3 regions of the Peribacillus sp. SRI_006 genome follow, and region 2 is predicted to be linked to each of the others. Evidence: predicted binding sites of a transcription regulator. Region 2 holds the regulator's gene; each other region holds the start of a gene.
The links. The regulator Rex, encoded in region 2, represses fermentation and respiration genes when NADH is low (regulators of the CRP and FNR family bind a similar motif). The targets are predictions, from matches to a motif close to TTGTGAAATATTTCACAA.

Region 1 (4,292 bases), on a different contig from region 2:
CTGATGGGAAGGCCTATATCATCACGAACAATCATGTTATTGAAGGAGCTAAGGAAGTCGAAATTTCATTGTATGACGGACAAAAGGCAACGGCAACTGTTGTCGGGGCCGATGCTTTGACGGATTTAGCCGTTTTGACAATTGATGCCTCGAAAGCACCAGAGGGAATTAAATTCGGGAATTCTGATAGCATGCGTCCAGGTGAAGAGGTATTGGCAATTGGCAACCCACTTGGACTTGATTTTTCAAGATCGGTTACACAAGGAATCGTCAGTGCCAACGGACGCACCATTTCAGTCGATACCGCGGACGGGGAGTGGGCACTTGATGTCCTTCAAACCGATGCAGCAATCAACCCTGGCAATAGCGGCGGTGCATTGATCAACACCGCTGGGGAAGTGATCGGCATAAACAGTCTGAAGATTTCTGAAAACGGTGTGGAAGGCTTAGGGTTTGCCATACCAAGTAATGATGTGATTCCGATTGTTACGGAACTGATTGAAAATGGAAAAATCACACGTCCATATTTAGGAGTCAGCTTGGCCAGTATGGAAGAACTGCCGCAATATTACATTCAAAATGTTCCTGAAGCCGTAAAGTCCGGTGTAATGGTGACGAGTATAGAAGCGGGATCGGCTGCGGCGAATGGAGGGCTAAAGCAACAGGATATCATTGTTGAGATTGATGGAACGAAGATAAATACTTCCGCAGCATTAAGGAAATACTTATATACAAATAAGAAAATCGGCGATAAAGTAAAAATTAAAGTATACCGAGGTACTGAAGAGAAAACGGTAACGATAACCTTGCAAAAACCATAGAAAGAGGTAAGGCCCCTGATCATTCATCAGGGGCCTTTTATTTAGAAGTTTTTAATAGTAAACACAAGGTTAATATCGGAAAAATAGATAGTGTATTTGCACTGTTTTTTAGATTCTTCATATAGTCTTTAATACCTAAAAGCTAATAGTAGCGTGTTCTACTTGTCAAGGTTTCCATTGTGAATATGTTAAAATATAGAAAAGATTTGACAAATTTGTGAAATGTCATAAAATAGAAAGAAAGGGGATGAAATTATGGAAGCTAATCAGAAGATTTTAGATGCAGTGAAATGGGTATCGGGCACAGGTTGTGTAATCGGAATTATTATTTTTGCTTTAAGTTTCATTGTAAGCGATTACAATAAAGATTATATATTTACCTCCGTTGGAATCGCCATCACACTAAGCGCAGCTGCAATTTTTCTAGTTGGTATATTTTTTGTCCTGACAGAAGAAATGGTAATGAAAACACATAAAGGTGAAAGAATTGTACCGGAAACGACTAAAATCATAAAAATGAAGTCAAAGGCTAACACTCAAACAAAAAGAAGTACAGAATTCAGTAACTAAAACGAGGAATATAGCATAATGAGCATTCTATCATCAGATTTACTAACATGGATGAACGCCTGTCTAAAGAATTTGAGTCAAAGTGATCCGAATGATTGAATGCGCTTTCATTATGTGGAGGACTTGGATTAATTATCAGTTGGCTACTTTTTAATTCAATACAATATACTGCGCTCGTTATGTATCAAAAATATGACCAACCCTTTCATTTAATGGAATACACACGATGTGCTCGGATATCCAAACCGAACTGCCCGAACGCAGGAAGTTCTAACTTTAAACTATATCCACGAGAAAAGGACATTTTTTAAAAGTCCTTTTTTTGTGGTTTTTTTTGCACTTTTACTTGAAGTTTCATTCAATGAGGTGGGTTACAAAGGCGGAGTTTATTGAACAACCAAATGTCCTTTTCTGTAATTCAGACCTGTCCTGCTTACCGATAAACATCACTAGTTGCAACAAGTTTGGCCGACCCCTGAATTATTTCACTTATGACTACTGGTAAACGGCTAGTTAGGAATACTGAAAGGGCAATAAGTATTGCAAGGAGAAAGAGCCCAATTTACCCACTCGTTGTTTCCTTATATACATATAATATTGACCAGTGTTGGATCAATAGAGTTTGGAAGCATGGATTCAACATCATATCCAATGCGGCTACCATTTACCAACTTCCCTGTCCGAGTGTGAAAAATCCGTTTTAAATCATGTTTTCCAACGATAAATACCTACTTGACAGGATAGGTAATATCATTCATATTCTTGAGGGAGGTTGAGGCAATAAACACGGAGAATATAATGTGAAATTTTCATTTCATTATATTAGAGTAATAATAAATGGATAGTGGACCGGTAATATATGCAATCCTGTAATGATAAGTGAATTCCATAGGTATGTTATTAAACAATTATTATATTTCATTTGCTGAAGATTTTCGAACATTTCCGTTCATTTACCATCTTCTTACTGCTCTTTATTGAACTTTATGTGACAGATGTCACTTTGTATTGTCTTTTTTTAGACTTGGGATTAATATTGGTATGTCGGGGTTTGTGAACATGGTAACACTTTGTCCGAATAATTACCAATTGGAATTTTATTATGTAAGAAAGGGGTAGTACTATGAAAATAAAATGGGCTCTATTAACTATACTTTTTACTATTGCCACTGTGCTAACCGGTTGCGATAACCCATTAATGGTCTTGGACCCTAAAGGGCCAGTAGCTGCAACACAAGCAGATGTTATTATGATTTCGATATGGACAATGGCCTTTGTCGTCCTTGTCGTTATGGTACTGTATATCTTCATGATAATGAAATATCGTGCTTCCAAACAACGTGATGATTATGAACCGCCTCATATTGAAGGAAGTAAGGTTCTTGAAATAATTTGGGTTGCGATCCCAATTATAATCGTCGCTTTCCTATCCGTTGTTACTGTTAAAACAACAAATGAAGTTGAGGCAACACCTAAAGGATACGGAGATCAAGAACCTTTAGTTATTTACGCTTCATCTTCCAACTGGAAGTGGCATTTTAGTTATCCGGAAGAAGATATCGAAACGGTCAACTATCTGTTTATACCGACTAACCGACCAATCGAATTTAAACTTTACTCATTCGGTCCAATCTCAAGTTTCTGGATTCCGCAACTTGGAGGACAAAAATACGCGATGTCGGACATGGTTAATACGTTGCACTTAGCAGCTGATGTACCAGGTGAGTATATGGGTCGAAATTCAAACTTCAGTGGTTCAGGTTTTGCTCAGCAAACGTTCAACGTTAATGCATTGTCAGCAAAAGATTACGATAAGTGGGTAGATGAAATTAAAGCTACTGCTAAACCGATTACTGAGGAAAAATTCAATGAATTATTAAAACCTGGTCATGTGGGACAATCCACATACACTGGAACTCACTTAGAGTTTTCACCAGCTCCTGAAGGGGAAAATGCTGGTCATGACCACGGATCTTCTGATACTGAAGAACATGATTCCAAGGATTCACACGAGGAACATTCAGAACACAGCAACATGAATCACTAAGAATTAATTTCGTTCGATAAAACAACTAGGTTTACAAGATAAGGAATATTTTCCTGAAAGGAGTCACAAAAGTATGGATTACTTTGATCGATTTGCCGTACCTCATCCAAGTCCTGCGATTTATGCATCCATGGTTGCCATTGGTTTAACCATGATTGCGGTTGTTGCCGGAATTACCTATTTTAAAAAATGGGGTTACTTATGGCGTGAATGGTTAACAACGGTTGACCATAAACGTATTGGTATCATGTACATCTTGGCAGCACTGCTTATGCTTTTCCGCGGTGGCGTCGATGCTCTTATGATGCGTGCTCAAACGGCTATTCCAGATAACGGTCTTTTGGATGGACAGCATTATAATGAGGTATTTACAACACACGGGGTCGTCATGATCCTGTTCATGGCTATGCCATTTATCATTGGGTTAATGAACATTGTTACACCATTACAAATTGGAGCGCGTGACGTAGCATTCCCACGTCTGAACGCAGTAAGCTTCTGGTTATTCTTCATGGGGGCAATGCTGTTTAACATCTCTTTCGTAGTCGGTGGTTCTCCTGATGCAGGTTGGACATCTTACTTCCCGCTGGCAAGTAACGATTTCAGTGAATCAGTCGGTTCGAACTATTACGCGATTTCACTTCAAATCGCAGGTATTGGTACATTAATGACTGGTATCAACTTTATCGTAACCATCTTGAAAATGAGAGCACCTGGCCTGAACTTAATGAAAATGCCAATGTTCACATGGTCTATCTTGATTACAAACTTTATTATCGTTTTCGCTTTCCCTGTATTGACAGTGGCACTTGCGTTGATGACAATGGATCGTCTATTCGGAACTCAATTCTTTA
Region 2 (4,292 bases):
CAGGTCCTGGAGGTGGAGTACTTCATTTCCGCTTTGCCTTTCAATCTGGAAAGAAAAATTCGCGGATTTTTCATCACCTTGCGGCTTGTCCAGTACATCCATCTTTTCGAGCTGTTTACGTCTGCTTTGTGCTCTTTTCGTTGTGGAAGCCCTTGTGATATTACGTTGGACAAAATCGCGAAGCTTTTCGATTTCCCCTTGCTGTTTCTCGAACAGTTTCATGTCCCGCTCATAATCCTCCGCTTTTCCCTCTAGGTAAGAACTATAATTACCATGGTATTTTTTCATGTTATTCCGGGAAATCTCATATACCAGGTTTACTACTTTATCTAAAAAATAGCGGTCATGGGAAACAATGAGGACAGCTCCCTGGTAGCCTTGTAAATATTGTTCAAGCCAAGAGAGGGTTTCGATATCCAAATGGTTCGTCGGCTCATCCAGAATCAATATATCCGGTTTCCTTAAAAGCAGCTTACCTAAGGCAAGCCTTGTTTTTTGCCCGCCGCTTAATGTGGAAATTGGGGTAGAATAGTCAAAGTCGGCAAACTGAAGACCATGCAATACGGAACGGATATCCGCTTCATATTGATAACCTCCCTTCTCTTTGAATGCCACCATCAAAGTGTCGTATTCATTCAGCACTTTTTGGTAAACCGTTTCGTTTTCAAAGATGTCAGGTCTGGCCATATCAGCCTCAAGGCGACGCAGTTCCTTTTCCTGCTCTATAAGATCAGTGAATACAGTAAGCATTTCATCCCAAATGGTCAATGCGGATTCCAATCCAGTATCCTGGGCCATATAGCCGATGGTGACGCCTTTTGGTTTGATTATTTCACCGCCATCATGGGAAAGCTGCCCGGCAATGATTTTTAGCAGAGTGGATTTGCCGGCGCCATTTCGGCCGACAAGGGCAATTCGATCTTTATTTTGAACTTCGAGCTTCATATTTGATAAAATAAGTTCAGCTCCATAATATTTCGATAGTTGATTGATTTGTAATAAAATCATAGATTTCACCTCAATTGATTACTGTTAGTTTAACGTATTTTAGTTATTATCGGCAACAGCTTGGTTCCAAGCTGAAAGAAAAGCTATTACATAAAGTGGAATAATAGTGTATGATTTAGGAGGGGTTACTTAAATGGGAGACTTAACGCATTTTAATGAACAGGGCAGGGCCAAAATGGTCGATGTGAGTGCTAAGCCTGAAACAACCCGGACGGCAGTGGCTCAGTCGAGCATTTTATTGAATGATGAAATATATGAATTGGTCACGAACCATAAAATGAAAAAAGGTGATGTACTGGCTGTTGCACAAGTTGCAGGAATCATGGCCAGCAAAAATACATCCAATATAATTCCGATGTGCCATCCCATTGCTCTGCAAGGGGTCAATATAGCCTTTGATTGGGAAAAAGAAGAACAAGGATATAGGCTTAGGATTGAAACGGAAGCTAAGACAAAAGGGAGTACAGGTGTGGAAATGGAAGCGTTAACAGCTGCATCCGTGACTGCCTTGACTGTTTATGACATGTGTAAGGCCATTGATAAGGGAATGGTGATCGGGCCTACATTCTTAGTGGAGAAAACAGGCGGAGTGTCTAGTAGCGATTATAAAAGGCAAGTAAAACGAACAGATAGAGATTAAGTTGAAAAGCATGTGTGAAGGCGGGGAAGAACAATGAACCATGACCCAAAGATACCGCAGGCAACAGCCAAAAGGTTGCCATTGTATTATCGATTTTTAAAGAACTTACATTCCTCAGGCAAACAAAGAGTTTCCTCGGCTGAGCTAAGTGAAGCCGTAAAAGTGGATTCTGCTACCATTCGCCGTGATTTTTCCTACTTTGGCGCGCTTGGGAAAAAAGGCTACGGCTACAATGTCAATTATTTATTATCCTTCTTCAGAAAAACACTTGATCAAGATGAATTGACCAAAGTCGCTTTAATCGGAGTGGGAAATTTAGGAACCGCTTTTTTAAATTACAATTTCATGAAAAATAATAATACAAAAATTGAAATGGCTTTCGAAGTATCTGAAGAAAAGGTCGGCAAGCGAATAGCTGATGTGCCCATCTACCATATGGATCAAATCGATACACTATTGCAAGAAAATAATATTACTGCAGCGATATTGACAGTGCCTGCACAGGTAGCCCAGACGATAACCGATCGTCTAGTCAAAGCTGACATAAAAGGAATATTGAATTTCACACCTGCACGGCTGACCGTGCCTCCATCCATAAGGGTCCACCACATTGACCTGGCCGTGGAACTCCAGTCGCTCATCTACTTCCTGAAGCATTATCCGGTAGTGGAAGAAGCCGCATTGGAGGAATGAAAAAACGCTGCATTTATGCAGCGTTTTTTTATTTTTTCTTATTTTTTTGTGCGGCTTTAATCTTAAAGTGCAGCATGATCATGCGTAATCCCGATCCAAAATCAAGAGTCGCAATAAGGACAAGTATGTAGGCAAAGAGTCCCCATCCAGAAGAATTGACGGTTTGAATTGCGATAGCGGTAAAAAGAGCCCCTAAGCCTGCATAAATGATGCCCATGAATAATGGTGATTGACGTTTCATAATAAACCTCCGATGAAGGCCTGTGCAGTATCTAGCATCTTCTCAATATCCTCCCGATATACCACTTGAAGGATGATAACAAGCGTGTTCATCGCAATATGAGCGCTCATGGAAACGAGAATGCGGCCTGTTTTCGCATAAAGGAAAGCAAAAGTGAAGCCCATTGCCGTATATAAAAGAAGATGTTCAAATTCACCATGCGCCAAGCCGAAAATAACTGAGCTGATTAAAGCTGAAATAAAGAAGTTAAAGCGTTTATGAAGTGATCCGAAAATAATTTTACGGAAAATTAATTCTTCCAATATAGGTCCAATTACTGAAGTGACGAAAATGACCATGGGGACTTTGTAAATGAGTGAAATGAGTTGCTGCGTATTTTCAGATTCAGACTCCACCCCAAGCATTTGTTCAATGCTTCCGGCAATGCTTTGCGCAAAAAGAGCCATGAACACTCCTGCAATTGCCCATAATATGGACATGGATACGGAAGTTTGGTTTCTCGTGTCCAGCTTTTCCCTCATATCCTTTCTCATTAAAAAAAGAATCAGGAATAAAGCAGCGAGAAAACTGAAAACTATCCAGTATGCTGCAGATTTCACTTCGAGTTCATCAGCCGGCATTCCGGTATAAGACCCGATCAGCATGAAAATGGGTACCCCGACAATACTGGATAATTGCATGGCAATATAAGTGATGATGACGAACCAATATTCTTTTTTCAAAAATGAAAACTCCTTTTATAGTCACCCATCCGCTTGGAACGCTACTGACATGGGGACAATCTATAAACGCATACTACAAAATGGTATCAAAAATTGGGGCAGAACACCACTTAAAGGTACCCCTAACATGACATTTCAATGACTAAGTTTAGGAAATCATTATGCTAAAGTAGTATACCCGTAATTTATCAGAAATTAATAAAAAATTTTCAATAAGATACTTGCAAAAAAGGCTCGGTTTATTTAATATTATAAATGTGTTAGCACTCGATGATGATGAGTGCTAATAATCATGAAACAAATTATCAAGAGAATATGAGGAGGTTGTTTCACTTGTTAAAACCATTAGGTGATCGCGTTATTATTGAACTAGTTCAAACTGAAGAAAAAACTGCAAGCGGTATTGTTCTTCCTGATACTGCTAAAGAAAAGCCACAAGAAGGTAAGGTAGTAGCAGTTGGTACTGGCCGTGTCCTTGAAAATGGCGAACGTGTTGCTTTAGAGGTTGCCCAAGGCGATCTAATTATCTTCTCAAAATATGCAGGTACTGAAGTTAAATACGAAGACACTGAATACTTAATTTTACGTGAAAGCGACATTCTAGCTGTAATCGGCTAATTATACATCATACTTAACTGAACGAAAATTTTCTTAAATTTTAGGGAGGTACTTATAAATGGCTAAAGAAATTAAATTTAGTGAAGAAGCTCGCCGCTCCATGCTTCGCGGTGTGGACGCACTTGCAGATGCAGTTAAAGTAACGCTTGGACCAAAAGGTCGTAACGTGGTTCTTGAGAAAAAATTCGGTTCGCCGCTTATCACAAATGACGGTGTGACGATCGCTAAAGAAATCGAATTGGAAGATGCATTCGAAAACATGGGTGCGAAATTGGTTGCTGAAGTAGCAAGCAAAACAAACGACGTAGCTGGTGACGGTACAACTACTGCAACGGTTCTTGCGCAAGCGATGATCCGTGAAGGTCTTAAA
Region 3 (4,292 bases), on a different contig from region 2:
ACACATCTCCATTTACATTGAGGGGTTCATCTAAAATTTATGGAAAAACAAAGCTTCTAAATATCATGTTTACTGGTGAGTTAGTGCGTCAGTTTTCAGGAACTTTGGTAAATGCCAACGCTCTAAATCCTGGTTTCAATAATACTGGCCTGGGAAGAGAACTTCGTATATCTTCTGTATTGGGAAAAGTCTTAGAATTCCTTAATATCGGAGATCCAAAAAGAGGGGCTGACATCATTGTTCGTTTAGCGCTTGATTCCGAATATGAGAGAGTGACAGGAGGATACTTTAATGTTGGAACTGGAGATAAAATTGATCCGATATATCCAGGAAAAGATGTTTCTATGCAGCAAAGTTTGTGGAATGATACCAAAGAATTATTATTAGAGTATATAAAATGATTTACTATTCTTCAATGAAGTTACATTTTCCTAAACGGAAATGTATATGGGAATTGGTTAATGCGATTCCAATTTAGACAAATAGTCTTTTATTATACAACTAGTGCTGAAACTTTAGTAAATTCAAGTTCAATTTCACTTCCCGTATTTCTCATTTCCAAACTTTTATTACGTTTGTTATTGAACTAACCTCCCTCAATAAACTAAACACAATCTCACGATTGCTTTAGAATTCTTAGGATTTCATAGTCATATCATTAACCGTTATCTATGTAAGCTCGGCATTACTCCTCTAGGATAGGGATTTATCGAAAAAAGTGTATGCTAAACTAGCCAATCATAGGAAAAAATTGGTTTAAGCAATGTTATGATCGCACTATAGGATATCAATGTTTCATGGAGGTCCACCCTCCCATGTCTCACAGAATCGATGCTCCTACATTCCTTCGTTCAACCTTTCAATAAGGGTTGCTGCAGCACCCCCTTATTCACTCCTGAAGCACCATTTGCTACTAGACAGAGCATGGCTGCCTGTATAGGTTTGAATCCCAATGCAACTAATAGAAAGGCACAGATTGCAATCGGTAGATTGAATATCTTTAAGTGTTTTAACAGAGTGTGCAAACTTTTCTTTTTCGCTCTCATTTAGTGAAAGCTCCACATTATTTTTTGCACCTGTACGATTAATTACAGTTGGAGTATCAACATGAACATTACTTTGACCATATTGGCCTTCAAACAACGATCCAACTAGTAAGTATCTGGAATAAAAATGCCGATACACCTATGCTAATGATTAGAGTAAGAAGGGCTGTGATAATGCCCTTCATTTTAAATACAGTCAGACCCAATAGAAAGGAATATGACAGGAAAGGCCGCAACCAAGGCTGATAAGTACGTGTTATTCAATGGATTATAATCTTGAATCCACATGATGCTTTCTTCTTTCTATTTAATGTTATAATTTTAATTCTTCAAAATGAGGCGCCAAAATGTCTTTTAAGACATAAGCACTGTGTTGGAAATTCTGTTGTTCTTCTTCATTGAGTTCTAATTCGACAATTTCTCGGATTCCACTACGATTAATGATTGCTGGAACACCCATGTACACATGCTTTTCACCATACTGGCCATCCAGATGAGCAGAGACAGTTAACACGCTATTTTCATTGTGGAGAATGGCTTTTGTAATTCGCACAAGTCCCATAGCGATGCCATAGTAAGTAGCACCTTTTCCTTCAATGATTTTATAGGCTGCATCACGTACATTAATAAAAATCTCATCTAAGTCTTCTTTTTTATAGTGTTCTTGGCGTTCAATCATTTTCAAAACGGGAATACCACCCACGTCTGCAGAACTATAAACAGGTAGCTCGCTGTCACCGTGTTCTCCGATGATATACGCATGCACATTTTTCGGCGCGACTTTAAAGTAATCACCTAGTAGGAAACGGAAACGAGCTGTATCAAGAATGGTACCAGATCCAATGACTCGTTCTTTAGGTAACCCACTATAATGCGATGTTGCGTATGTTAAGATGTCAACGGGATTGGTTGCAACAAGAAAGATGCCATCAAATCCACTAGCCATGACATTCTCGACTATTGTTTTAAAAATCTTCAGATTTTTATCCACAAGGTCAAGGCGTGTTTCTCCTGGTTTTTGGTTCGCTCCTGCACAAATTACAACTAAATCTACATCTGCACAATCTTCATACTCTCCAAAGCGAATATTTGTCGGATCTGGAGCGAAAACTTTCCCATGATTTAAATCCATCACATCACCAATTGCTTTTTCTTTATTTAAATCAATCATAATCAACTCATCTACAATTCCTTGGTTCATAAGAGCAAAGGCGTAGCTTGAGCCTACAAACCCTGTTCCAATTAATGCGACACGGCTTACTTTTTCTTTTGTCATAGGTTTTTCATCCTTTCATCTCATTAAGTTTTCAAAAGGACAATATTGTTTGTGAAAAATTTCACAAATTAATGATACATCACTTTTTTCCAATTTACAATCCATTTTCAAAAAAAATGTGTTTTTACAAAGGCTACTAAACTGCATAAATTTCTCTGTAAAGCTACTCAGTTTCTATCTTTAACGCTCTCCCTTTAACCTCTAACTTTTTGCATCAATTATCTGTTTAATAATTTCTATGCTTTTAAAATCCTTTGGACGAAGTCTTCTTCCTGTTCCTTGTTCGTAAACTCTTTTTTCCTCAAGTAATTGGTATGGGTTTAGAACATTTATTGATACACCTCTTAAATTATAAAGTTCCAATGGCAAGGCATCTTTCCTCCATACCCAATCTGGAAAACCGTTAGCGACTATATCGCCATTATCAGAATACCGAACAAATACAAAACTCACATCGACATTGTTTTTGAGGAAATCGGTTTGAAACTCTCCTACAGGCTTTATTTGAAAACCAGCATTAACAAGAGCCTGTTCCAAGTGCTCACGATAATGTAACCAAGTAACTAAATCAATATCAGTATGTGAACGAGTAATCTTTCCAAGAAGAAAATCTATCGCCCATCCGCCTCGTAGCCACAGGTTAAAATTAAGTGATAAGCAAATTTCATTTATTTCAAGAAGTATATTTAATTGTGATTTGCCTGTATCATTTTCTCCGGTAACATTCTTACAATCCATCCTCATACACACCCTTTATGTACTAAGATTTTAAGCATTACCTTATTCTGCATAAGGATTGCAAAATCCTTCTTCAAAAAACCTGCCCCGTTAGTTGCATATAGAAAGAGCTGCCTTAAAGACAGCTCTGATCTTCAGTTAACGCACCCGTTTGTTCAATAGCGTTATTGTAGAGTTGATACAAACTTGACGTAAAATGTGTAATTCAAGGAAGTATTAATGAGAAGGCTTTTTCTCCAAAATACTTTTAAAACTTTTTCTGTAACAAAACAACAAATAACTATACATGATTACAATTATTACTGCTAAAACAAGTAACGAATGATCAAGGATCAAATGAAGTAAGAAAATGTTGGCTACAATTGGACCCAATATTGCAAGTGCTAATGGGACAAATCGATTACTTAAAAGTAAAACTCCACAAACAATCTCTAAAAACTTTTCAAATATTAATAGATATTCAAATTTGAATAATGCCATCGCTTCGGGGCTAGTAGCAATAAATGGTTCAAAGTCAAAAATGACAAAATAACCGTTTAGACCTGCAATAAGGAAGATAAAACCTAAAAATATTCTGGAGAGATGTAAAAGGACTTTATTCAACCTGCACACCACCAATTTGATTTTAGTTTTAATTCTAATTTTATTATAGTTGGTTACTGCGCAGTACGATAAAACTTTGTACTAATGCAACTAACCCTCCCCTATAGTTGCATAAGAAAAAAAGCTGTCTTAAAGACAGCTCCGATCTTCAGCTAACGCACCGTTAGTTCATTAAGGAATTGATTCAATACTCAACTATATTTAGCCATTGACCATCAGGTTTATCATTTATCTCAAATAAATAGACACCAAGCTCTTTAATATTGCCGTTTCTCTAGCAGCACATGCGAATGCACGCACAAAGAAACTCTTCTTTCTTTTTATAGCGATGTCCCCTGTAACATTTTAAAAAGTCGGCTCATACATTTATGAATATTTTCATTTTTGGTATTATCAATCCATGCACATCCTACTGAACCTCATTACACAACCGACCGATATTCTCGACTTCAACAACGACTTCATCCCCCGACTTGATCGGGCAGCTGCCAGATGGTGAACCCGTGGCCAAAATGTCACCGGGCTCCAGTGTCATTACCTGTGAAAGCCAGCTGATTAAAAATGGAATGCTTAGAGACATTTCATTGGTATTTCCGTCTTGGACAACGCGGCCGTTTAAAGTGGTCACA

Region 1: a site for Rex is predicted at 2,378-2,395, ahead of qoxA (cytochrome aa3 quinol oxidase subunit II). Genes of this name have one in related genera too.
Region 3: a site for Rex is predicted at 2,372-2,389, ahead of AC2YHV_RS19740 (L-lactate dehydrogenase). Genes of this name have one in related genera too.

The regions. Positions count from the first base shown of each region.
Region 1 covers NZ_JBYCZT010000003.1:112,886-117,177, forward strand. Annotated here, with positions in the region: gene AC2YHV_RS04830 (S1C family serine protease) at 1-821, shown strand, start outside; gene AC2YHV_RS04835 (hypothetical protein) at 1,077-1,391, shown strand; gene qoxA (cytochrome aa3 quinol oxidase subunit II) at 2,515-3,438, shown strand; gene qoxB (cytochrome aa3 quinol oxidase subunit I) at 3,512-4,292, shown strand, end outside.
Region 2 covers NZ_JBYCZT010000021.1:4,383-8,674, forward strand. Annotated here, with positions in the region: gene AC2YHV_RS24330 (ABC transporter ATP-binding protein) at 1-1,008, opposite strand, end outside; gene moaC (cyclic pyranopterin monophosphate synthase MoaC) at 1,142-1,648, shown strand; gene AC2YHV_RS24340 (redox-sensing transcriptional repressor Rex) at 1,682-2,341, shown strand; gene AC2YHV_RS24345 (YdiK family protein) at 2,370-2,582, opposite strand; gene AC2YHV_RS24350 (CPBP family intramembrane glutamic endopeptidase) at 2,579-3,304, opposite strand; gene groES (co-chaperone GroES) at 3,638-3,922, shown strand; gene groL (chaperonin GroEL) at 3,981-4,292, shown strand, end outside.
Region 3 covers NZ_JBYCZT010000013.1:164,134-168,425, reverse strand. Annotated here, with positions in the region: gene AC2YHV_RS19755 (SDR family NAD(P)-dependent oxidoreductase) at 1-401, shown strand, start outside; partial or broken gene AC2YHV_RS19750 (L-lactate permease) at 894-995, opposite strand; partial or broken gene AC2YHV_RS19745 (hypothetical protein) at 1,054-1,185, opposite strand; gene AC2YHV_RS19740 (L-lactate dehydrogenase) at 1,360-2,322, opposite strand; gene AC2YHV_RS19735 (nucleotidyltransferase domain-containing protein) at 2,524-3,060, opposite strand; gene AC2YHV_RS19730 (DoxX family membrane protein) at 3,277-3,663, opposite strand; gene AC2YHV_RS19725 (fumarylacetoacetate hydrolase family protein) at 4,073-4,292, opposite strand, start outside.